Regions from separate parts of the Streptomyces sp. NPDC058955 genome, predicted to be linked through region 2. Evidence: predicted binding sites of a transcription regulator. Region 2 holds the regulator's gene; the other holds the start of a gene.
What was found. The regulator HspR, encoded in region 2, represses chaperone genes until heat shock. The targets are predictions, from matches to a motif close to TTGAGNNNNNNNNNCTCAA.
Positions count from the first base shown of each region.

Region 1: lon (endopeptidase La) is a predicted target of HspR. The motif match lies at 2,197-2,215, and genes of this name have one in related genera.

Region 1 is NZ_JBHYKM010000023.1:7,606-19,581, reverse strand. It holds gene lon (endopeptidase La) at 1-2,174, opposite strand, end outside; gene ACFW1I_RS12000 (hypothetical protein) at 2,343-2,846, shown strand; gene ACFW1I_RS11995 (TetR/AcrR family transcriptional regulator) at 2,984-3,625, opposite strand; gene ACFW1I_RS11990 (glycoside hydrolase family 3 protein) at 3,837-5,582, shown strand; gene surE (5'/3'-nucleotidase SurE) at 5,740-6,810, shown strand; gene ACFW1I_RS11980 (spermidine synthase) at 6,928-7,611, shown strand; gene ACFW1I_RS11975 (response regulator transcription factor) at 7,672-8,406, shown strand; gene ACFW1I_RS11970 (ATP-binding protein) at 8,403-9,497, shown strand; gene ACFW1I_RS11965 (multifunctional oxoglutarate decarboxylase/oxoglutarate dehydrogenase thiamine pyrophosphate-binding subunit/dihydrolipoyllysine-residue succinyltransferase subunit) at 9,767-11,976, shown strand, end outside.
Region 2 is NZ_JBHYKM010000007.1:57,238-67,973, reverse strand. It holds gene ACFW1I_RS05285 (Yip1 family protein) at 1-669, opposite strand, end outside; gene ACFW1I_RS05280 (hypothetical protein) at 861-1,445, shown strand; gene ACFW1I_RS05275 (heterodisulfide reductase-related iron-sulfur binding cluster) at 1,544-3,805, opposite strand; gene ACFW1I_RS05270 (sugar transferase) at 3,963-4,565, opposite strand; gene dnaK (molecular chaperone DnaK) at 4,812-6,653, shown strand; gene grpE (nucleotide exchange factor GrpE) at 6,650-7,294, shown strand; gene dnaJ (molecular chaperone DnaJ) at 7,328-8,497, shown strand; gene ACFW1I_RS05250 (heat shock protein transcriptional repressor HspR) at 8,502-8,948, shown strand; gene ACFW1I_RS05245 (LuxR C-terminal-related transcriptional regulator) at 9,211-10,224, shown strand; gene ACFW1I_RS05240 (helix-turn-helix transcriptional regulator) at 10,221-10,736, opposite strand, start outside.

The sequences.
Region 1 (11,976 bases), on a different contig from region 2:
GTCATGGCCACGTCGGTGCGGACCAGCCGGCCGCTCAGCAGCGAGGCCAGCGCGGTCGTCATGGTGATGCCCGCGCTCGGTCCGTCCTTCGGGACCGCGCCCGCCGGGAAGTGGATGTGCACGCCCCGGTCCTTCAGACCGGTCACGGGCAGCTCCAGCTCCGCGCCGTGCGAGCGGAGGAAGGAGAGCGCGATCTGCGCGGACTCCTTCATCACGTCGCCCAGCTGGCCGGTGAGGGTCAGCCCGGCGGCGCCGGTCTCCGGGTCGGCGAGGGACGCCTCGACGTAGAGGACGTCGCCGCCCGCGCCGGTCACGGCCAGACCGGTGGCGACACCGGGCACGGCCGTCCGCCGCTCGGCCGGGTCCTGGGCGGACTCGGGCACGTGGTGCGGGCGTCCGATGAGGGCCCGCAGGTCCTCGGGCGTGACCGTGAACGGCAGCTCGCGGTCGCCGAGTTCGTGCTGGGCCGCCACCTTGCGCAGCAGCCGGGCGATGGCCCGCTCCAGGGTGCGGACGCCGGCCTCCCGGGTGTACTCGCCGGCCAGCTTCCGCAGCGACGCCTCCTCCAGGACGACCTCGCCGGCCTCCAGGCCGGCCCGCTCCAGCTGCCGGGGCAGCAGGTGGTCACGGGCGATGACGACCTTCTCGTCCTCGGTGTAGCCGTCGAGGCGGACCAGCTCCATGCGGTCGAGCAGGGCCTCCGGGATGGCTTCGAGCACATTGGCGGTGGCGAGGAAGACGACGTCGCTGAGGTCGAGTTCGACCTCCAGGTAGTGGTCGCGGAAGGTGTGGTTCTGTGCCGGGTCGAGGACTTCGAGCAGGGCCGCGGCGGGGTCGCCGCGGAAGTCGGAGCCGACCTTGTCGATCTCGTCGAGGAGGACGACCGGGTTCATCGAGCCGGCCTCCTTGATCGCGCGGACGATCCGGCCGGGCAGGGCGCCCACGTACGTCCGCCGGTGGCCGCGGATCTCGGCCTCGTCCCGGACGCCGCCGAGGGCGACGCGGACGAACGTGCGGCCCATGGCGTGGGCGACGGACTCGCCGAGCGAGGTCTTGCCGACGCCGGGCGGGCCGACGAGCGCGAGCACGGCGCCGCCGCGCCGCCCGCCGACGACGCCGAGTCCGCGCTCGGAGCGCCGCTTGCGCACGGCCAGGTACTCGGTGATGCGCTCCTTCACGTCCTCCAGGCCGGCGTGCTCGGCGTCCAGGACGGCCTTGGCGCCCTGGATGTCGTACCGGTCCTCGGTCCGCTCGTTCCACGGCAGTTCGAGGACGGTGTCGAGCCAGGTCCGGATCCAGGAGCCCTCGGGCGACTGGTCGCTGGACCGCTCCAGCTTCTCGACCTCCTTGAGCGCGGCCTCGCGGACCGACTCGGGCAGGTCGGCGGCCTCCACGCGGGCGCGGTAGTCGTCGGACTCCTCGCCGTCCTTCTCGCCGTTCAGCTCGCGCAGCTCCTTGCGGACGGCTTCGAGCTGGCGGCGGAGCAGGAACTCGCGCTGCTGCTTGTCGACGCCCTCCTGGACGTCCTTGGCGATGGTCTCGGCGACGTCCTGCTCGGCGAGGTGCTCGCGGAGCTGGGCGGTGGCGAGCTTCAGCCGGGCGACCGGGTCGGCGGTCTCCAGGAGCGCCACCTTCTGCTCGACGGTGAGGAAGGGCGAGTAGCCGGAGTTGTCGGCGAGCGCGCCGACCCCGTCGATCTGCTGCACCCGGTCGACGACCTGCCAGGCACCGCGCTTCTTCAGCCAGCTGGTGACGAGCGCCTTGTACGCGGTGACCAGCTCGGTCACGGATCCGGGCAGGGGCTCGGGAACGGTCTCCTCGACCACGGTCCCCTCGACCCACAGCGCCGCGCCGGGCCCGGTCGTCCCGGCCCCGATCCGCACCCGTCCGATGCCCCGGATCAGCGCGCCCGGGTCGCCGTCCGACAGGCGTCCCACCTGCTCGACGATCCCGAGCACGCCGGTCCCGGCGTACGTCCCGTCCACCCGCGGCACCAGCAGCACCCGCGGCTTCCCGGCGGCTCCGCGGCCGGCGGCCTGAGCGGCCTCGACGGCGGCCCGGACCTCGTTGTCCGACAGATCGAGCGGCACGACCATCCCGGGCAGCACGACCTCGTCATCGAGCGGCAGCACAGGCAGAGTGAGCGGCACGGACGGCTTGGAGACAGAAGCCATGATCTCCCCTTCGGCAGTCAAGTTGAGCTATGCCGACTCAATGCATGTGAGCGCAGGAATGTTCCCCGCGGCTTGTTCGCTGTGAGCGATCACGCGGGGAGCGCCCGGTTCCGGCCCCGTCGCGCGTTCCGGCTGCGCCCGGGCCCGGCGGCGGGCATGCTCGGGCCCATGGAGTCTCGTGTGCGGCGTGGACGGGTGTGGGGTGCGGTGCCGGCGATGGTGGCGGCGCTGGTGGTCGCGGTGGGCGGATGCGCCGACGCCGACGTCCCGCCGGTCGCGGGCACGAGCGGCGGGACGACGGTCACCGAAGCCCCCGCGGACCCGCGGTCCGGCGCCGTGCTCGTCGAGGTCGGCGTGAGCGGCGGATTCGCCGGCGTGGACAACCGGCTCGTGGTGCGCGAGGACGGAAGCTGGACCGTCCGGTCCAGGAGCGGCGAGCCCCGCACCGGCCGGATGACCGCCACCGACCTCGCCGCACTGCGCGCCGCCCTCGAAGACCCCGCCTACGCGCGCGTGCCCGAGCAGCCGACCGGCCCGCCCGTCGCCGACGGCTTCCGGTACGCCGTGACGTACCACGACCGGACGGTCGTCGCGGGCGACGGCGACCGACCCGCCGCCCTCCAGCGCGTCCTCGACGCCCTCCCGGAGGGCGGCCCGCCGACCTCGCCGTGACAAGGAGGGCGACCTGGCGGGGCCGCACGCGGAGCGGACGATGGCCCCATCCGCGCTCGCGGCCGTACGGAACACGCTCGGGCTCACCGGGCTCGCGTGGCGCGGGCCGCGGCCGGGCGGGGGCTAGGGGTCCGGGGTCATTCCGGTGTCGCGCGGATCGCCGCGTACTGGCGCTGGAGGTAGTCCCGTACCCGGGCGGGCATGTCCAGGGTGTCGGGGGCGAGGGCCCACTGGATCTGGAGGCCGTCCATGACGGCCAGGTACTCCCGGGCGATGCCCTGGCAGTCGATGTCGGGGCGGAGTTCGCCGCGCCGGACGGCCTCCTCCAGGCGTTCGACGCTGTGCGCGAGCACGCGCGCGTACCGGTCCTTGAAGTAGGTGTGGGCGGGGTGGCCGACGTTCCCGGACTCGCCGACGAGGACGTTGAACATGCGGACGATGCCGGGGCGCCGGGTGTTGTCCTCGACGAGCCGGACGAGGGCGTCGAGGTAGGCCGCGTACGACCCCGGTCCGATGCCGAGGAGGCGCTGGACGTCGTGCTCCTCGCTCTGCGCCAGGACCGAGAGGAGCAGGTCCTCCTTGCTGCGGAAGTGGTGCAGCAGACCGCCCTGGGTGATGCCGCAGTCATGGGCGATGCGGGCGAGGGAGGAGGCGTGGAACCCCCACTGCCCGAAGTGGTCGACGGCGGTGTCCAGGATCAGCCGACGGCGGGCGTCGCCGACGGCGTAACCGCCGCGACCTGCCTTTCTTCCGCCCGTGGTGGCCTTCTTCTCCGGCATGCGGACACCTTAGCCCGGCCCTCGACGCACCCCTTTCGCGTGTGACCCGGCTCACAGATGACAAACCTAGTACCCACTCGGTTTTCGCGCTTAGCCTGTGCCCGTCGAGGACGGCACCGCTCCCCCACAGGGCCCCGCACAGGCCCCGGGGCGCGGTTCGCCGGCCCCGTTCGCCCCCGTCCGCTCGTCACGAAAGGCAGGTACGGACGCGATGCACCCCTATCAGGACGCCGGTCGCCCCGTGGACGAGCGCGTGGCGGACCTGCTCTCCCGGATGACGCCGGAGGAGAAGGCCGGTCAGCTCTTCCACACGATCCTGACGATGAACCCGGACGGCACGCCGGTCACCGAGCCCGACGACTCGACCTCCCGGCCCACCACCCCCGAGCTGATCACCGACCGCGGCCTCACCCACTTCAACCTGCTCGGCAGCCACGGCCCCCGCGAGACGGCCCGGTGGCACAACGCGATCCAGTCGATGGCCGCCGAGACCCGCCTCGGCATCCCGGTCAGCCTCTCCACCGACCCGCGCCACGCCTTCACCGACCACCTCGGCGCCTCCTTCGGCGCCGGCGCCTTCTCCGCCTGGCCCGAGCCCCTCGGCCTGGCCGCCCTGCGCGACCCGGAGCTGGTGTTCCGCTTCGCCGACACCGTCCGCCGCGAGTACCTCTCCGTCGGCTTCCGCACCGCGCTCCACCCGCAGATCGACCTCGCGACCGAACCCCGCTGGTCCCGCCAGTCCGGCACCTTCGGCTCCGACGCGAAGCTGACCGGCGAACTGGCGGCGGCGTACGTCCGCGGCCTCCAGGGCGGGACGCTCGGCCCGGACTCGGTCGCCGCCATGGTCAAGCACTTCCCCGGCGGCGGCCCCCAGAAGGACGGCGAGGACCCGCACTTCCCGCACGGCAAGGAGCAGGTCTACCCGGGCGGCATGCGCGACCACCACCTGGAGCCCTTCCGGGCGGCGATCGCCGCCGGCTGCTCGCAGGTGATGCCGTATTACGGACAGCCGGTCGGCACCGACTGGGAGGAGGTCGGCTTCGGCTTCAACCGGGGCGTCGTCACCGGCCTGCTCCGCGAGGAGCTGGGCTTCGGCGGGATCGTCTGCACCGACTGGGGCCTGCTCACCGACTCGGTGATCCTCGGCGAGCCGCACCCGGCCCGCGCCTGGGGCGTCGAGCACCTGAGCGTGGCCGAGCGGGCCGCGAAGGCGCTGGACGCGGGCGTCGACCAGTTCGGCGGCGAGCAGTGCCCCGAGGTGATCGTGGAGCTGATGGCCTCCGGCCGGATCCCCGAGGCCCGCGTCGACGCCTCCGTACGGCGCCTGCTGCGCGAGAAGTTCCTGCTCGGCCTCTTCGACGAACGCCGGTACGTGGACCCCGACGAGGCCGCCGAGACCGTCGGCCGCGCCGACTTCACCGCCGCCGGCGCCGCCGCCCAGCGCCGCTCGCTCACCGTCCTCACCGACGGCCCCCTGCCGCTCACCGGCTCCCCCCGGCTGTACGTCGAGGGCGTCGACCCCGCGGTCGCGGCCGGCTACGGCGAGGTCGTCGCCACCCCGGACGCCGCCGACCTCGCCGTCCTCCGCCTCCGCACCCCCCACGAGGAACGCCCCGGCCGCTTCGAGTCCTTCTTCCACTCCGGCTCGCTCGCCTTCGACGCACCGGAACTCGACCGGATCCTCCGCCTCCTCGCCACCGTGCCCACCGTCGTCTGCGTCCACCTGGAGCGCCCGGCCGTCCTCCCCGAGATCGCCGCCCGGGCCGCCGCCCTCCTCGCCGACTACGGCGCGAGCGACGCCGCCGTCCTCGACGTCGCCTTCGGCCGCGCCCGCCCCGAGGGCCGGCTCCCCTTCGAGCTGCCGCGCTCGATGGCCGCGGTCCGCGCGGCCCGCCCGGACGTACCGAACGACACGGAGGATCCGGTGTTCCCGTACGGGCACGGCCTGACGCTCTGACCCGGCGAACCGCACCCCACAGACCGCGGGGATCCTGACGACCCCGCGCGATCCGGGGCCCGCCCGTGGGGGGCCGGGCCCCGGATCCCCTTCTCCCGCTCCGTCCCATCCCCGTCACCTCCCCTCCAATGTCATGCCCATGAAAGGACGCACCGCCATGCGCCGTACCCTCGCGCTGACCACGGCAGCAGCCGTACTCGCCGGCCTGGGCGCCACCGCCTACGCGACCACCCCCGCCGCGGAGGGCGCGCACGACGGGCGCCGTCCGCTCGCCGGCCTGCGGATCCTCCTCTCCAACGACGACTCCATGCGGGCCGCGAAGGCGAGCAACGCGGACGGGCTCGGCCTGTACGAGCTCCGCCGCGCGATGTGCGCCGGGGGGGCCGACGTCGTGGTGATGGCCCCCTGGCAGGTGCAGTCCGGCAAGGGCACGGCCGTGACCAACGGCGGGGCCCTGACCGCCCAGCGCCGCACCGCGCTGCCCGCCGGGTACGAGGGCGACTGCGCGGGGGCGCCGTCCGGGGGCGCCGTCTTCGGCGTCTGCCTCGCCGAGGGCGGCTGCGCGCCGGACTCCCCCAGCGCGACCCCGGCGGACACCGTGAAGCTGGCCCTGCGCGGCGGGCTGGCGGCCGAGGTCGGCTGGCAGGGCGCCCCCGACCTGGTCCTCACCGGCATCAACTCGGGCCCGAACATCGCCGCGAGCGTCAACGACTCGGGGACCGTCGGCGCGGCCGTGGCCGCGATCGACCAGGAGGTCCCGGCGATCGCGTTCTCCTCCTCGGGCGACGAGAGCCAGACGTACTTCCCGCGCGAGAACTACCGGGCGCACGCCGAGTTCGGCGCGCGGTTCGTCGCGGGCCTCAGGGAGCGGGGGCTGCTCACCTCCGCCTTCGCCCTGAAGGTCGACTACCCGGACGTGAGCGCCGGGCAGCGGGCGAAGGCCCCGGTGTGGACTCGGGTCGGCGACGGGGCGGTGGTCTACCACGCGTACGAGCAGCGCGGTTCGGGCGACACCTTCGACATCGCGCTCGGCCTGTGCGAGGGGGACGAGAGCGAGGGCGAGTGCGTCGAGCACCGCCCGGACGCCGACTCGACCTGGCTGCTGGCCGAGGGCCACGTGACCGTCGCCCCGATCACCTGGGACCGCACCTACGGCACCCCGGTCGACGCCCGGCGCGACCTGAAGGCGGTCCAGCGGTACGTGGAGCGCGAGGCCCCGCGCCCGTAGCGCCGGCCCGATGCCGCTCCGTCACCCCTCGGCTCCGAAACGTGTTTGTCCCGGCCGTCCGCGCTCCGCGAGGATGGCCGGGACGACGCGTACCGCACGACGAGACACGGAGTGATCATGAACAGCCCCGTCACCCTCGACCGCCGCGAGGGCCCGTACGGAGAGGTCGTGCTGCGGCGCCGGGACGCCGGGGACCGCACCGACTTCGAGATCATCGCCAACGGCACCTTCCTGATGGACACCTCCGACGGGCGCTCCGAGCGGCTGCTCGTGGACGCGGCGATGGAGGCCCTCCCCGCGCGGGCGCGCGCGGGCGCGTCCGTCCTGATCGGCGGGCTCGGCGTCGGCTTCTCCCTCCTCCACGCCGCCGCCGACCCGCGCTGGGGGCGGATCGCGGTGGTCGAGCGGGAGGAGGCGATCATCGACTGGCACCGGAGCGGCCCGCTCGCCGCGCTCTCCGGACACGCGCTCGCCGACGAGCGGACCGTGATCCTGCACACGGACCTGGTGGCGTACCTGGAGACGTCCGGCGACACCTATGACGCGCTCTGTCTGGACATCGACAACGGTCCGGACTGGACGGTCACGGAGGATAACCAATCCCTTTACGGGGCACGGGGGTTGGCGTCCTGCGCGGCCCGGCTGAACCCCGGCGGGGTGCTCGCCGTGTGGTCGGCGCGGCCGTCCGGCGATTTCGAGGAGTCCTTGCGGAATGCCGGATTCAGCGGGGTACGGACGGAAGAGATCCCCGTTGCCCGGGGCGTCCCCGACGTGGTCCACCTCGGCATCCGGCCTGCGTAGCCGGGACGCCGCCGGTACCTCTAGGCTGCTGCACCGACATCGGCGACGCGAGGCGGGGCAATGGAGCAGACACACACCACTCACCAGGGTGCGGCGACTCCGGGGGCCCAGCGGCGCGTCCTGGTCGTCGAGGACGACGCGACGATCGTGGAGGCCGTCTCCGCCCGGCTGCGCGCGGAGGGCTTCCTGGTCCAGACGGCCACCGACGGCCCGGCGGCCGTCGAGGCGGCCGAGGCGTGGCAGCCGGACCTGATGGTCCTCGACGTGATGCTGCCCGGCTTCGACGGCCTGGAGGTCTGCCGCCGGGTGCAGGCGCAGCGCCCGGTGCCGGTGCTGATGCTCACGGCCCGGGACGACGAGACCGACATGCTGGTCGGTCTCGGCGTCGGTGCCGACGACTACATGACGAAGCCTTTCTCCATGCGCGAGCTGGCCGCCCGGGTGCACGTGCTGCTGCGCCGGGTGGAGCGGGCCGCGCTCGCCGCCGTGACCCCGCGCAGCGGGATCCTGCGGCTGGGCGAGCTGGAGATCGACCACGCGCAGCGCCGGGTCCGGGTGCGGGCGGAGGACGTCCACCTGACGCCGACCGAGTTCGACCTGCTGGTCTGTCTGGCCAACACCCCGCGCGCGGTGCTCTCCCGGGAGCAGCTGCTGGCCGAGGTGTGGGACTGGGCGGACGCCTCCGGCACCCGGACCGTGGACAGCCACATCAAGGCGCTGCGCCGGAAGATCGGCGCCGAGCGGATCCGTACGGTGCACGGGGTCGGGTACGCGCTGGAGACCCCGGCGTCGTGAGCCGGCCGGGGCGGCGCACCGGAGGGTCCCGGCGCCGGATCGTGATCTCGATCAAGACGAAGCTGGGCGCGCTGGTCGTCGGCGCGGTGCTGCTGACCTCGGGTCTCGCCCTGGTGGCGATCCGGACGTCCACCGAGTTCCGGTACATCACGATCTTCGCGATGATCGCGACGCTGCTGATCACCCAGTTCGTGGCGCAGTCGCTGACGGCGCCGCTGGACGAGATGAACACGGTGGCGGGGTCGATCTCGCGCGGTGACTTCTCACGGCGGGTGCGGGGCGCGGACCGGCGCGACGAGCTGGGCGACCTGGCCTCGACGATCAACCGCATGGCGGACGACCTGGAGGCGGTGGACCGGCACCGCAAGGAGCTGGTCGCCAATGTCTCGCACGAGCTGCGCACGCCGATCGCGGCGCTGCGGGCGGTGCTGGAGAACGTGGTCGACGGGGTCTCGGAGGCCGATCCGGAGACGATGCGGTCGGCGCTGAAGCAGACCGAGCGGCTGGGCCGGCTGGTGGAGACGCTGCTCGACCTGTCGCGGCTCGACAACGGTGTCGTACAGCTGCGGGTGCGCCGTTTCGAGGTGTGGCCCTATCTGTCCGGGGTGCTGCGGGAGGCGAACCTGGCCGCCGCGCAGCGCGGTCTGCCCTCGACGTCCGGTCTGCACCGGCGTACGGACGTGCATCTGCATCTGGACGTGTCGCCGTCCGACCTGACCGCGTACGCGGACGTGGAGCGGCTGCACCAGGTGATGGCGAACCTGATCGACAACGCGGTGAAGCACTCCCCGCCGCACGGGCGCGTGACGGTGCGGGCCCGGCGCGGCCCGTATCCGGAGTCGCTGGAGCTGGTGGTCGAGGACGAGGGTCCGGGCATCCCGGAGCAGGAGCGGCACAAGGTCTTCGAGCGGTTCAACCGGGGGACGGCCCCGGACCGGCAGGGGCCGGGGAGCGACGGGGGCACCGGGCTCGGTCTGGCGATCGCGCGCTGGGCGGTGGATCTGCACGGTGGCGGGATCGGCGTGGCCGAATCTTCACGCGGGTGCCGCATCCGCGTCACTCTTCCGGGCAGCCTTCCCCTTCGCGATTGACGTAGGGTTCGAACCGGAAGCGAACGTTCTGCGTGATCAGTGGCAGGACGTGGTCAGGGAACGGCCGAAGGGGGCCGTAGCCCGCGCTTTTCCGTACCCTCACTGATGCGGAACCCCGCTTGTTTCCCGCCATTCACGGTGTCGAAACACGCCGTCAAGTGTGACTTGCGCGACGTTGGAGTGCCCGGCCTGCACGTCCCGGCCGGACAGGCGTAGCCTTTATTTCCGCTGTCCATCACCTTGCGAAGCGGAAGAGGGCGGTTGCCGCCGTGTCGTCTCAGTCCCCCAGTACCCCGAGCTCCCCGGCCGACCAAGACGGGCGTGGCGTGAGCCCCGCAGCCGCCTTCGGTGCCAATGAGTGGCTCGTCGACGAGATCTACCAGCAGTACCTCCAGGACCCGAATTCGGTCGATCGTGCCTGGTGGGACTTCTTCGCCGACTACAAGCCGGGTGCGGCGGAGACCCCGTCCGCCCCGGCCGCCACCACGACGGCCGCGCCCTCGGCGCAGCAGGCGGGCCCCGCACAGGCCGCACCTGCCGCTCCGGCCGCCGCCGTGCCCGCCCCGGCCCCGGCGCCCGCCGCCGCTCCGGCCGCGGCTCCGGCGAAGCCCGCCCAGGCCGCTCCGGCCGCCGTGAAGCCGGCCCCGGCCGCCGCCCCGGCGCCCGCCAAGGCCGCCCCGGCCGCCGAGGCGCCCGCCGGCCCCGAGCTGATCACGCTCCGTGGCCCGGCCGCCGCGGTCGCGAAGAACATGAACGCCTCGCTGGAGGTGCCGACGGCCACGTCCGTCCGCGCCGTCCCGGTGAAGCTGCTCTTCGACAACCGGATCGTCATCAACAACCACCTGAAGCGCGCCCGGGGCGGGAAGATCTCCTTCACCCACCTCATCGGCTACGCCATGGTGCAGGCGATCAAGGCCATGCCGTCGATGAACTACTCCTTCGCGGAGAAGGACGGCAAGCCGACCCTGGTCAAGCCGGAGCACGTGAACTTCGGTCTCGCCATCGACCTGGTGAAGCCGAACGGCGACCGCCAGCTCGTCGTCGCGGGCATCAAGAAGGCCGAGACGCTCAACTTCTTCGAGTTCTGGCAGGCGTACGAGGACATCGTCAAGCGCGCCCGCGTGGGCAAGCTGACGATGGAGGACTTCTCCGGCGTCACCGTCTCCCTGACCAACCCCGGCGGCCTCGGCACGGTCCACTCCGTGCCGCGTCTGATGCCCGGACAGTCGGTCATCATGGGCGTCGGCTCGATGGACTACCCGGCCGAGTTCCAGGGCACCTCCCAGGACACCCTGAACAAGCTGGGCATCTCCAAGGTCATGACCCTGACCTCGACCTACGACCACCGGGTCATCCAGGGTGCCGCCTCCGGCGAGTTCCTGCGGATCGTCGCGAACCTCCTCCTCGGCGAGAACGAGTTCTACGACGAGATCTTCAAGTCGCTGCGGATCCCCTACGAGCCGGTCCGCTGGCTCAAGGACATCGACGCCTCCCACGACGACGACGTCACCAAGGCCGCCCGCGTCTTCGAGCTGATCCACTCCTACCGGGTCCGCGGCCACGTCATGGCCGACACCGACCCGCTGGAGTACAAGCAGCGCAAGCACCCCGACCTGGACATCACCGAGCACGGCCTCACCCTGTGGGACCTGGAGCGCGAGTTCGCGGTCGGCGGCTTCGCCGGCAAGTCGATGATGAAGCTCCGCGACATCCTCGGCGTCCTGCGCGACTCGTACTGCCGCACCACCGGCATCGAGTTCATGCACATCCAGGACCCGAAGCAGCGCAAGTGGATCCAGGACCGCGTCGAGCGTCCCCACGCGCGCGTGGAGCGCGAGGAGCAGCTCCGCATCCTCCGCCGCCTGAACTCGGCCGAGGCGTTCGAGACCTTCCTGCAGACGAAGTACGTCGGCCAGAAGCGCTTCTCCCTGGAGGGCGGCGAGTCCGTCATCCCGCTGCTCGACGCGGTCATCGACTCCGCCGCCGAGTCCCGCCTGGACGAGGTCGTCATCGGCATGGCCCACCGCGGCCGCCTGAACGTCCTCGCGAACATCGTGGGCAAGTCGTACGCGCAGATCTTCCGCGAGTTCGAGGGCAACCTCGACCCGAAGTCGATGCACGGCTCCGGCGACGTCAAGTACCACCTGGGCGCCGAGGGCACCTTCACCGGTCTCGACGGCGAGCAGATCAAGGTCTCCCTGGTCGCCAACCCCTCCCACCTGGAGGCGGTCGACCCGGTCCTGGAGGGTGTCGTCCGCGCCAAGCAGGACGTCATCAACAAGGGCGGCACGGACTTCACCGTCCTGCCGGTGGCCCTGCACGGCGACGCGGCCTTCGCGGGCCAGGGCGTGGTGGCCGAGACCCTGAACATGTCGCAGCTGCGCGGCTACCGCACCGGCGGCACGGTCCACATCGTCATCAACAACCAGGTCGGCTTCACGGCGGCTCCCGAGTCGTCCCGCTCCTCCATGTACGCCAC
Region 2 (10,736 bases):
GCCCAGGAAGAGGGCGAAGAGGAGGCGGGGGGCGTCGGTGAGCGACATGATCAGCATGGAGAGGCCGACCGTGGGCTGCCAGGCGCCGTCGCCGCCCAGCTGGCGGGCGAGGGTGTGGGTGACCGCGCCCAGGATCAGGCCGGCGAGGACGAAGCCCACGCCCGTCATCAGGACGTACGGGATCGTGCTGGAGATCGTCGCGTTCAGCACCTCCTCGCGGGCCTGGTCGAAGCCGAAGATCGCCAGCAGGCCGTAGAGGAAGGTGACGATCAGCGCCGGGCCCCAGACCGCGTGGTCGCGCATCTGGAGGAAGGTGTCCGCCGGACGCAGCACGATGCCGCTCAGGAGGGCCTTCCAGGGCAGGCGGGGGCCGACGGGGGCCGGGGGCGCCTGGTAGGCGCCCTGCTGGCCGTAGGGGTCGTCGACGCTGAACATCTGGGTGTGGCCCGGGTTGTTCGCCGCCGCCGCGTGGTGGTGCTGCGCGTGCGGGTCGCCGAAGTACTCGGGCTCCCCGTACGGCTGCTGCTGCTGCGGTGGCTGTTGCTGCCACTGCTGCTGCGGCGGGTACCCCTGCGGGGGCGCGTTGTACCCGTACGGCGCCTGCTGCGGTCGATGCTGTTGCTGCGGGGGGCGGTTGTCCCGGCCGCGTCCGTTCCTGAATCCAGCCACGTCATTGAACGTACCCGCTTCCGCGGCGGGCCCGCTCCTTTGCGGCTGACCTGTGACATCCCCTAGGGGTCCCGGGGTCGTGACGGGGCCGTCGGGCGGGCGCCGGGTGGCTGTTACAAAACGGACGTATCGCCTCAATGTCCGGCCCGTAGCTTCGGTGGGGTCAGCAGCGAAACCCTCTGGAGCCCTCCATGCGCCTCAACCGCCGTGCCCGTGTCCTCCGCACCGCCGCCGTCGCCACCGGTGCCTCCGCCGCCCTCCTCCTCCCCGCGGCCGCCGCCTTCGCGACGGAGGACCCCGCCGACACCGCCGCCCCGGCCGCGAGCGACCAGGCCGTGCTCTGGCGGAACGTCGACCTCGCCGACGGCTCGCTGGCCAAGGTCTACCAGGACGGTCCGGGGCGCTTCTCGGCGGACGTCTACGGGGGCGGGCGGCTGATCGACACGCTCACGAGCGCCGACGGCCAGCCCGCGTACGGGGAGAACAACGGGCTCCACGTCGTGCTGCGGCCCGACGGCACCGTCTCCTCCTGGCTGGACAAGGACCCCGCTCCGAAGCCTGCTCCGAAGCCCACGCCCAAGCCCGCTCCGAAGCCCAAGCCGGCCCCGAAGCACGCGCCCAGGAACCTCACCAAGGTCGTGAAGCTGCCCGACGGGCACACCGCCACCTTCTTCGCCGGCAAGGACGGGCGGCCCTACGTGAAGCTCTCCGTCCCCGGCGGCAAGAGCTGGACCTACGACTTCCACGGCACGCTCGTCGCGCGGCACCACGCCTGACGCGCGCCCGACGCCCGTCCGGCGCCCGCCTGGCGCGCTCATGACGGAAGGGCCCGCCCCACGCTCACGCGGGGCGGGCCCTTCCGTCGTTCCTGGCGTCAGGAGGCCGGCTCGGGCTCCGGCTCCTCGGCCGGCTCCGGCTCGGGGTCGACCGGGGTCTTCACCGAGTCGAGGAGCAGCTGGGCCACGTCCACGACCTGGAGGCTCTCCTTGGCCTTGCCGTCGTTCTTCTTGCCGTTCACGGAGTCCGTGAGCATGACGAGGCAGAAGGGGCAGGCGGTGGAGACGATGTCCGGGTTGAGGGACAGGGCCTCGTCGACGCGCTCGGTGTTGATGCGCTTGCCGATCCGCTCCTCCATCCACATCCGCGCGCCGCCGGCGCCGCAGCAGAAGCCGCGCTCCTTGTGGCGGTGCATCTCCTGCTGGCGCAGGCCCGGGACGGCGGACATGATCTCGCGCGGCGGCGTGTAGACCTTGTTGTGCCGGCCCAGGTAGCACGGGTCGTGGTAGGTGATGAGGCCGTCGACCGGGGTCACCGGGATCAGCTTGCCCTCGTCGATGAGGTGCTGGAGCAGCTGGGTGTGGTGGATGACCTCGTACTCGCCGCCGAGCTGCGGGTACTCGTTGGCGATGGTGTTGAAGCAGTGCGGGCAGGTGGAGACGATCTTCTTGGCCGACTTCGGCTTCTTCGTCGACTCGTCCTCGTCGTCCTCGCCGAACGCCATGTTCAGCATGGCGACGTTCTCCTGGCCGAGCTGCTGGAACAGCGGCTCGTTGCCCAGGCGGCGCGGGGAGTCACCGGTGCACTTCTCCTCGCCGCCCATGATCGCGAACTTGACGCCCGCGATGTGCAGGAGCTCGGCGAACGCCTTGGTGGTCTTCTTGGCGCGGTCCTCCAGGGCGCCGGCGCAGCCGACCCAGTAGAGGTAGTCGACCTCGGACAGGTCCTCGATGTCCTTGCCGACGATCGGGACCTCGAAGTCGACCTCCTTGGTCCACTCGACGCGCTGCTTCTTGGCGAGGCCCCAGGGGTTGCCCTTCTTCTCCAGGTTCTTCAGCATCGTGCCGGCCTCCGACGGGAAGGCGGACTCGATCATGACCTGGTAGCGGCGCATGTCGACGATGTGGTCGATGTGCTCGATGTCGACCGGGCACTGCTCGACGCAGGCGCCGCAGGTGGTGCAGGACCACAGGACGTCCGGGTCGATGACGCCGTTCTCCTCGGCGGTGCCGATCAGCGGACGCTCGGCCTCGGCGAGGGCCGCGGCGGGGACGTCCTTGAGCTGCTCCTCGGTCGCCTTCTCGTTGCCCTCCATGTCCTTGCCGCCGCCGGCGAGGAGGTACGGCGCCTTGGCATGCGCGTGGTCGCGCAGCGACATGATGAGGAGCTTGGGGGAGAGGGGCTTGCCGGTGTTCCAGGCGGGGCACTGCGACTGGCAGCGGCCGCACTCGGTGCAGGTGGAGAAGTCGAGGAGGCCCTTCCAGGAGAACTGCTCGACCTGGGAGACGCCGTAGACGTCGTCCTCGCCCGGGTCCTCGAAGTCGATCGGCTTGCCGCCGGTCGTCATCGGCTGGAGCGCGCCGAGGGCGGTCTCGCCGGTGGCGTTGCGCTTGAACCAGATGTTCGGGAAGCCGAGGAAGCGGTGCCAGGCGACGCCCATGTTGGTGTTCAGCGAGACCACGATCATCCAGATGAACGAGGTGCTGATCTTCACCATGGCGGTGAAGTAGATGAGCGTCTGGAGGGTGGGGAGGGAGAGGCCCTTGAAGGCCAGGACGAGCGGGTACGAGGCGAAGTACGCGGCCTCGTAGTGCTCGACGTGGTGGATCGCGCCCTCCAGGCCGCGCAGCACGTAGATCGCGAGGCCGATGGTGAGGATCACGTACTCGACGAAGTACGCCTGGCCCGCCTTGGAGCCGGCGAAGCGGGACTTGCGGCCGGCGCGGCCCGGGAGGCTCAGCAGGCGGATGACGATCAGCACGGCGATGCCGAGGATCGTCATGACGCCGATGAACTCGATGTAGAGCTCGAACGGCAGGAAGCCGCCGATGATCGGCAGGGTCCAGTCGGCCTGGAAGAGCTGGCCGAACGCCTGTGCGAGGGTCGGCGGCAGGGTCAGGAAGCCGATGGCGACGAACCAGTGGGCGAAGCCCACGATGCCCCAGCGGTTCATCCGGGTGTGGCCCAGGAACTCCCGGACCAGCGTGACGCTGCGCTGGTAGGGGTTGTCCGTGCGGGTGCCGGCCGGGACCGGCTGGCCCAGCTTGAAGTAACGGACGAACTGGCCGATGGCGCGAGCGAGCAGGGCAACGCCGACCACGGTCAGCGTCAGCGACACGATGATCGCGGCGAGTTGCATGACGGGCTCCTCGGGCGGGCCTGGGGCGCGGCGGGGGCGGCCTGCGCTCGCCTCTTCTCTCGCCCTGAGCCTACTAAGCGGTAACTTATCTAGTCCGTGCTGAGATTACCGGTCGGAGCGCCCCACTTGTAGCGGGCCTCGCGGTGATCTGTGTCGCTCAGGCAAGCCTTGCCGGACGGGCGGAGGCGCGCCGGAGGCGACGTCGGCGGACTGCTGGAAGCGTACGCGCCAGAACGGCCAGGTCCATGCCGAGCCAGTGGTGGTCCACATAGTGGAGGTCGAGCAGCTCGCGCTCCTCCCACGGCAGGTCGGACCGGTCGCTGACCTGCCACGGTCCGGTCATCCCGGGGCGTACGGAGAGCCGGCGCCGGGTCTCGCCGGAGCACTCCCGGTGGGTGGGGGAGAGCGGACAGGGGCCGACGAGCGACATCTGGCCCCGGACGACGTGCAGCAGCAGCGGCAGCGCGGCCAGCGGGCTCCGGGTGCGGAGGGTCAGCATCGTGAAGGGGCGCCCGCCCAGCCCGGCCACCGTGCGGCGGCGCAGGGCGGGACCCTCCTGGGCGAGGGTGAGCAGCAGCGCGGCCGCGCCGAGGACGGGGGAGAGGGCGAGCAGCAGCGCCGTACCCGCCACGAGGTCGAAGGCCCGCTTGAGGTCGAAGGCCCGCCTCAGGTCGAAGCCGCGGCCGGCGCCGGAGCCGGGGAAGCCGCGGCCGAGGTCGGTGCCGTGCTTGAGGTCGACACTGCGATGGTTCGCCGTCATGCCCCGGACCCCTCCGGCTGAGATCATGGGATGTTCGTGGGATATGCCTGCTTTGCCCGGCAAAGGGCATCAGGACTCTGCCACTTCCCGCCGTCCGCGTCAGGCACCGACGCGCCCCGTGCGTCTCTTTGAGCGACAGAACCGGCGAAGAGTTGAGCGGCATCGACTCAAGTCTGTTGACGCCCCGCGTTCCGTCATGCATCCTTGAGTCAGTTCCACTCAAGTCAGTCAGCTGGAGGAATCGAAATGGCACGTGCGGTCGGCATCGACCTGGGCACGACTAACTCCGTCGTCAGCGTTCTGGAAGGCGGCGAGCCCACCGTCATCACGAACGCGGAGGGCGCCAGGACCACGCCGTCCGTCGTCGCCTTCGCGAAGAACGGCGAGGTGCTCGTCGGCGAGGTGGCCAAGCGCCAGGCCGTCACCAACGTCGACAGGACCATCCGGTCGGTCAAGCGCCACATGGGCACCGACTGGAAGATCGAGATCGACGGCAAGAGCTTCAACCCGCAGCAGATGAGCGCCTTCATCCTGCAGAAGCTGAAGCGCGACGCCGAGGCGTACCTGGGCGAGAAGGTCGTCGACGCGGTCATCACCGTCCCGGCGTACTTCAACGACTCCGAGCGCCAGGCCACCAAGGAGGCCGGTGAGATCGCGGGCCTCAACGTCCTGCGCATCGTCAACGAGCCGACCGCGGCCGCCCTGGCCTACGGCCTCGACAAGGACGACCAGACGATCCTCGTCTTCGACCTCGGTGGCGGCACCTTCGACGTGTCCCTCCTGGAGATCGGCGACGGCGTCGTCGAGGTGAAGGCCACCAACGGTGACAACCACCTCGGTGGTGACGACTGGGACCAGCGCGTCGTCGACTACCTGGTGACCCAGTTCAAGAACGGTCACGGCGTCGACCTCTCCGCCGACAAGATGGCGCTCCAGCGTCTGCGCGAGGCGGCCGAGAAGGCGAAGATCGAGCTCTCCTCCTCGACCGAGACCTCCATCAACCTGCCCTACATCACGGCCTCCGCCGAGGGCCCGCTGCACCTGGACGAGAAGCTCACCCGCGCTCAGTTCCAGCAGCTCACCGCGGACCTCCTGGAGCGCTGCAAGGTCCCGTTCCACAACGTCATCAAGGACGCGGGCATCGCCCTCTCCGAGATCGACCACGTGGTCCTGGTCGGCGGCTCGACCCGCATGCCGGCCGTCGCCGAGCTCGTCAAGGAGCTGACCGGTGGCAACGAGGCCAACAAGGGCGTGAACCCGGACGAGGTCGTCGCCATCGGCGCCGCCCTGCAGGCCGGTGTCCTCAAGGGCGAGGTCAAGGACGTCCTGCTCCTCGACGTCACCCCGCTGTCCCTCGGCATCGAGACCAAGGGCGGCATCATGACCAAGCTCATCGAGCGCAACACCACGATCCCGACCAAGCGGTCCGAGATCTTCACGACGGCCGAGGACAACCAGCCGTCCGTGCAGATCCAGGTCTACCAGGGCGAGCGCGAGATCGCGGCGTACAACAAGAAGCTCGGCATGTTCGAGCTGACCGGCCTCCCGCCGGCCCCGCGCGGCGTCCCGCAGATCGAGGTCGCCTTCGACATCGACGCCAACGGCATCATGCACGTGACCGCGAAGGACCTGGGCACGGGCAAGGAGCAGAAGATGACCGTCACCGGCGGCTCCTCGCTGCCGAAGGACGAGGTCGACCGGATGCGCCAGGAGGCCGAGCAGTACGCGGACGAGGACCACCGCCGCCGCGAGGCCGCCGAGTCCCGCAACCAGGGCGAGAACCTGCTCTACCAGACCGAGAAGTTCCTCAAGGACAACGAGGACAAGGTCCCGGGCGACGTGAAGGCCGAGGTCGAGGCCGCCCTCGTCGAGCTGCGCGAGAAGCTCAAGGGCGAGGACGCCGCGGAGATCCGCACCGCCACCGAGAAGGTCGCGGCCGTCTCCCAGAAGCTCGGCCAGGCGATGTACGCCGACGCCCAGGCGGCCCAGGCCGCGGGTGGCGCGGACGCCGGCCAGGCGAAGGCCGACGACGATGTCGTCGACGCCGAGATCGTCGACGACGAGCCCAAGAAGGACGGCCAGGCGTGAGCGAGGAGACCCCGGGCTTCGAGGAGAAGCCCGACGTCCCCTCCGGCGACGCCGCCGAGGCCGCCGAGTCCACCGAGGACACGGCGGCCCCGGCCGGGGACGCGAACAGTGCGCCGGCGGCCGACGCCGGCCTCACCGCCCAGCTGGACCAGGCCCGTGCCGCGCTCACCGAGCGCACCGCGGACCTCCAGCGGCTCCAGGCCGAGTACCAGAACTACCGCCGCCGCGTGGAGCGGGACCGGGTCACGGTCAAGGAGATCGCCGTCGCGAGCCTCCTGTCCGAGCTCCTGCCCGTCCTCGACGACGTCGGCCGGGCCCGGGACCACGGCGAGCTCGTGGGCGGCTTCAAGTCGGTCGCCGAATCGCTGGAGACCGTCGTCGCCAAGATGGGTCTGCAGCAGTTCGGCAAGGAGGGCGAGCCCTTCGACCCGACCATCCACGAGGCCCTGATGCACTCGTACGCGCCGGACGTCACCGAGACGACCTGCGTCGCGATCCTGCAGCCGGGGTACCGGATCGGCGAGCGGACCATCCGGCCCGCCCGCGTGGCCGTCGCCGAGCCCCAGCCCGGGGCGCAGGGCAAGGCCGAGGAGTCGGACGACACCGACAAGACCGGCACGTCCGAGCAGGACAGCGAGTAACAGCCGTACCCGCGTGCGGGAGGAGGGACGTCGATGAACACGAAGGACTTCGTCGAGAAGGACTACTACAAGGTCCTCGGCGTCCCCAAGGACGCCACCGACGCCGAGATCAAGAAGGCGTACCGGAAGCTCGCCCGCGAGAACCATCCGGACGCCAACAAGGGCGACACCAAGGCGGAGGAGCGCTTCAAGGAGATCTCCGAGGCGAACGACGTCCTCGGTGACCCCAAGAAGCGCAAGGAGTACGACGAGGCGCGCGCCCTCTTCGGGAACGGCGGCTTCCGGGCCGGCGGTCCCGGCGGCGGGTCGTTCAACTTCGACCTGGGCGACCTCTTCGGCGGCGCCCAGGGCGGCGCCGGCGGCTTCGGCGGTGGCGGCATCGGGGACGTCTTCGGCGGACTGTTCAACCGCGGCGGCGGCGCGGGTGCCCGCACCCAGCCCCGCCGCGGCCAGGACATCGAGTCCGAGGTGACCCTCAGCTTCACCGAGGCCATCGAGGGCGCCACCGTGCCCCTGCGGATGTCCAGCCAGCAGCCGTGCACGGCCTGTTCCGGCACCGGTGACAAGAACGGCACCCCCCGGGTGTGCCCGACCTGCGTCGGCACCGGCCAGGTCTCGCGCGGCAGCGGCGGCGGCTTCTCGCTCACCGACCCGTGCGTGGACTGCAAGGGCCGCGGCCTGATCGCCGAGAACCCCTGCGAGGTCTGCAAGGGCTCCGGGCGGGCCAAGTCCTCGCGGACCATGCAGGTCCGGATCCCGGCGGGCGTCTCCGACGGCCAGAAGATCCGGCTGCGCGGCAAGGGCGCCCCGGGCGAGCGCGGCGGGCCGAACGGCGACCTGTTCGTCGTCGTGCACGTCGACGCCCACCCGGTCTTCGGCCGCAAGGACGACAACCTCACCGTCACGGTGCCGATCTCCTACACGGAGGCGGCGCTCGGCGGCGAGATCAAGGTGCCGACCCTCGGCGGCCCGGCGGTCACGCTGAAGCTGCCCGCCGGCACCCCGAACGGCCGGACCATGCGCGCCCGCGGCAAGGGCGCGGTCCGCAAGGACGGCACGCGCGGCGATCTGCTGGTGACGGTGGAGGTCGCGGTGCCGAAGGAGCTGGACGACAAGGCCCGCGAGGCCCTGGAGCAGTACCGTACGGCGACCGCCGACACGGACCCCAGGGCGGAGCTGTTCCAGGCGGCGAAGGGAGCGTGACGCGGTGGAAGGAAGACGGCGCAATCCGTACGAACTGACCGACGAGACCCCGGTGTACGTCATCTCGGTGGCGGCCCAGCTGTCCGGTCTGCACCCGCAGACCCTGCGGCAGTACGACCGCCTGGGTCTGGTCTCCCCGGACCGCACGGCCGGCCGGGGCCGCCGCTACTCGGCCCGCGACATCGAACTGCTCCGCCAGGTGCAGCAGTTGTCGCAGGACGAGGGCATCAACCTGGCCGGGATCAAGCGCATCATCGAGCTGGAGAACCAGGTCGCGGCGCTCCAGGCGCGGGTCGCCGAGCTCTCCACGGCCGTCGAGGGCGCGGCCGCCGCGATGCGGCAGCGCGAGGCCCAGGTGCACGCCTCCTACCGGCGCGACCTGGTCCCCTACCAGGACGTCCAGCAGGCGAGCGCGCTGGTGGTCTGGCGCCCCAAGAAGCCGACGGGCTGAGCGACCGTCCCGTACACGAGAGAGCCCCTTCCCGGACCTCCGGGTTCCAGGGGTCCTCGCGACTCCCGCACCTCGCGGGTCCGCGAGGACCGTTGGAACCCGAGACCGCCGGGCGGGGGCCTCTTGGTGTTTCCCCCTGAGCTCTCTTCAGAAGGGCGTTCTTTCCGCCCGGGATGGATTCTGCCCGGGCGGCGTTGCCCTTGCGGCTCGCAAGGCGAGCCGGGGAGGATTGTCGGATTGCCGGAAGAGCGGGGGAACGGAGATGGGCCAGGGCGCGCCGGGCGAGGAGGAAGGGCACGAGCACGGCGTCGAGGAACTGTGCGAGGGCGGCGAGCGTGCCTACGCGAAGGCGCTCAGGGACGGGCGGATCGCCCGGTCGGACACGCGGGAGGCCATGTGTCTGGTGTCCCTGGGGTTGCTGCACCCGGACCCGGACCGTCTTGACGAGTACGTTCCGACGCTGCCGGGCTCGGCGTTGTCGCGGTCGCTGCGCGAACTCTCCGGCGCTCTCGAGGACGTGCGGAAGCGCATGAGCGCCGTGGGCGGGGTCGCGGAACGCTTCGCCGGATTCGAGACGCGGGAGGTGCCGCCGGCCGGGGTGATCCGGGTCCTGGAGGGCAAGCGGCGCATCGAGGCGGCGATCGCGGAGGGGGCCGCCCGGTGCGTCTCGGAGCACGTGGGCTTCCAGCCCGGCGGAATACGTCCGTCGTCGGTCCTGGAGAGGGCCCTTCCCCTCGCCCTGGGCATGGCAGAACGAGGCGTCCGGATGCGCAGCCTCTACACGCATGTCGCCCGCCACGGTCAAGGAATCCTGGCCTACCTGGAGCAGGTCGGCGCCCTCGTGGAGGTGCGGACCCTCGACGAGGTGCCCGAGCGCCTGGTGATGTTCGACCGTACGGTCGCCTTCATACCGGCCTCTCCCGACCGTGAACTGGCTCTGGAAATACGCAATGCGGCGGTGATCGACTACCTGCACGGCGTCTTCGAGCGCATGTGGAGGGTGGCCGTACCGCTTCGGGACACGCTGCCGGCGGTCAGCGGCGCGGATGGCTTCACGCGCCGGGAGCGGGTGATCGCGGCGCTTCTCGCCGAAGGCCACACGGACGCGGAAGTCGCGGAACGGCTGGGCATCAACGTGCGGACCTGTCGGGCACACATCGCCAAGTTGGCTGAGACATTGGGTAGTTCGAGCAGAGTGGAGTTGGGGGTGCGCATCGCGCGGGCGGGCCTCGACTCGCCTCCCCGGCTCCCAGGGCCGGGACCGGAAAGCCCCTAACTTCCTTCCGGCGCGCCGTGGACCTGCTCCAGGATTCCCGACTGCGCGATGAGGAAGCCGAGTTGAGTGCGACTGTTGCTGCCGAGGGTGGTGGCGAGTCTGGCGATGTGGCCGCGGCAGGTCCGGACGTTCATGCCGAGGCGGCGGGCGATCGCCTCGTCCACGTGTCCCTCGACGAGCAGCTGCGCGATGGAGCGCTGGACGCCAGTGACGCCTTCGGGCGTGCGGTCCGTCGGTAGGTGTTCGCCGAGCGGGAGAGCGCTGTGCCAGAACTGCTCGAACACGCTGGTCAGATACGAGACGAGGCCGGGGTGGCGCAGTTTCAGGGCGACCTGGCCGTCATGCCCCGCGGGTATGTAGGCGATCTTCCGGTCGATGATGATCAGGCGGTCGATCAGCTGTTCGAGGGTGCGGATCTCCATGCCACCCGGCCCGGCCTGCTCCAGGTACGCCTGGATTCCCTGGCTGTGGCGGGCGGTGTGCTGATACAGCGTGCGGACGCGGACGCCCCG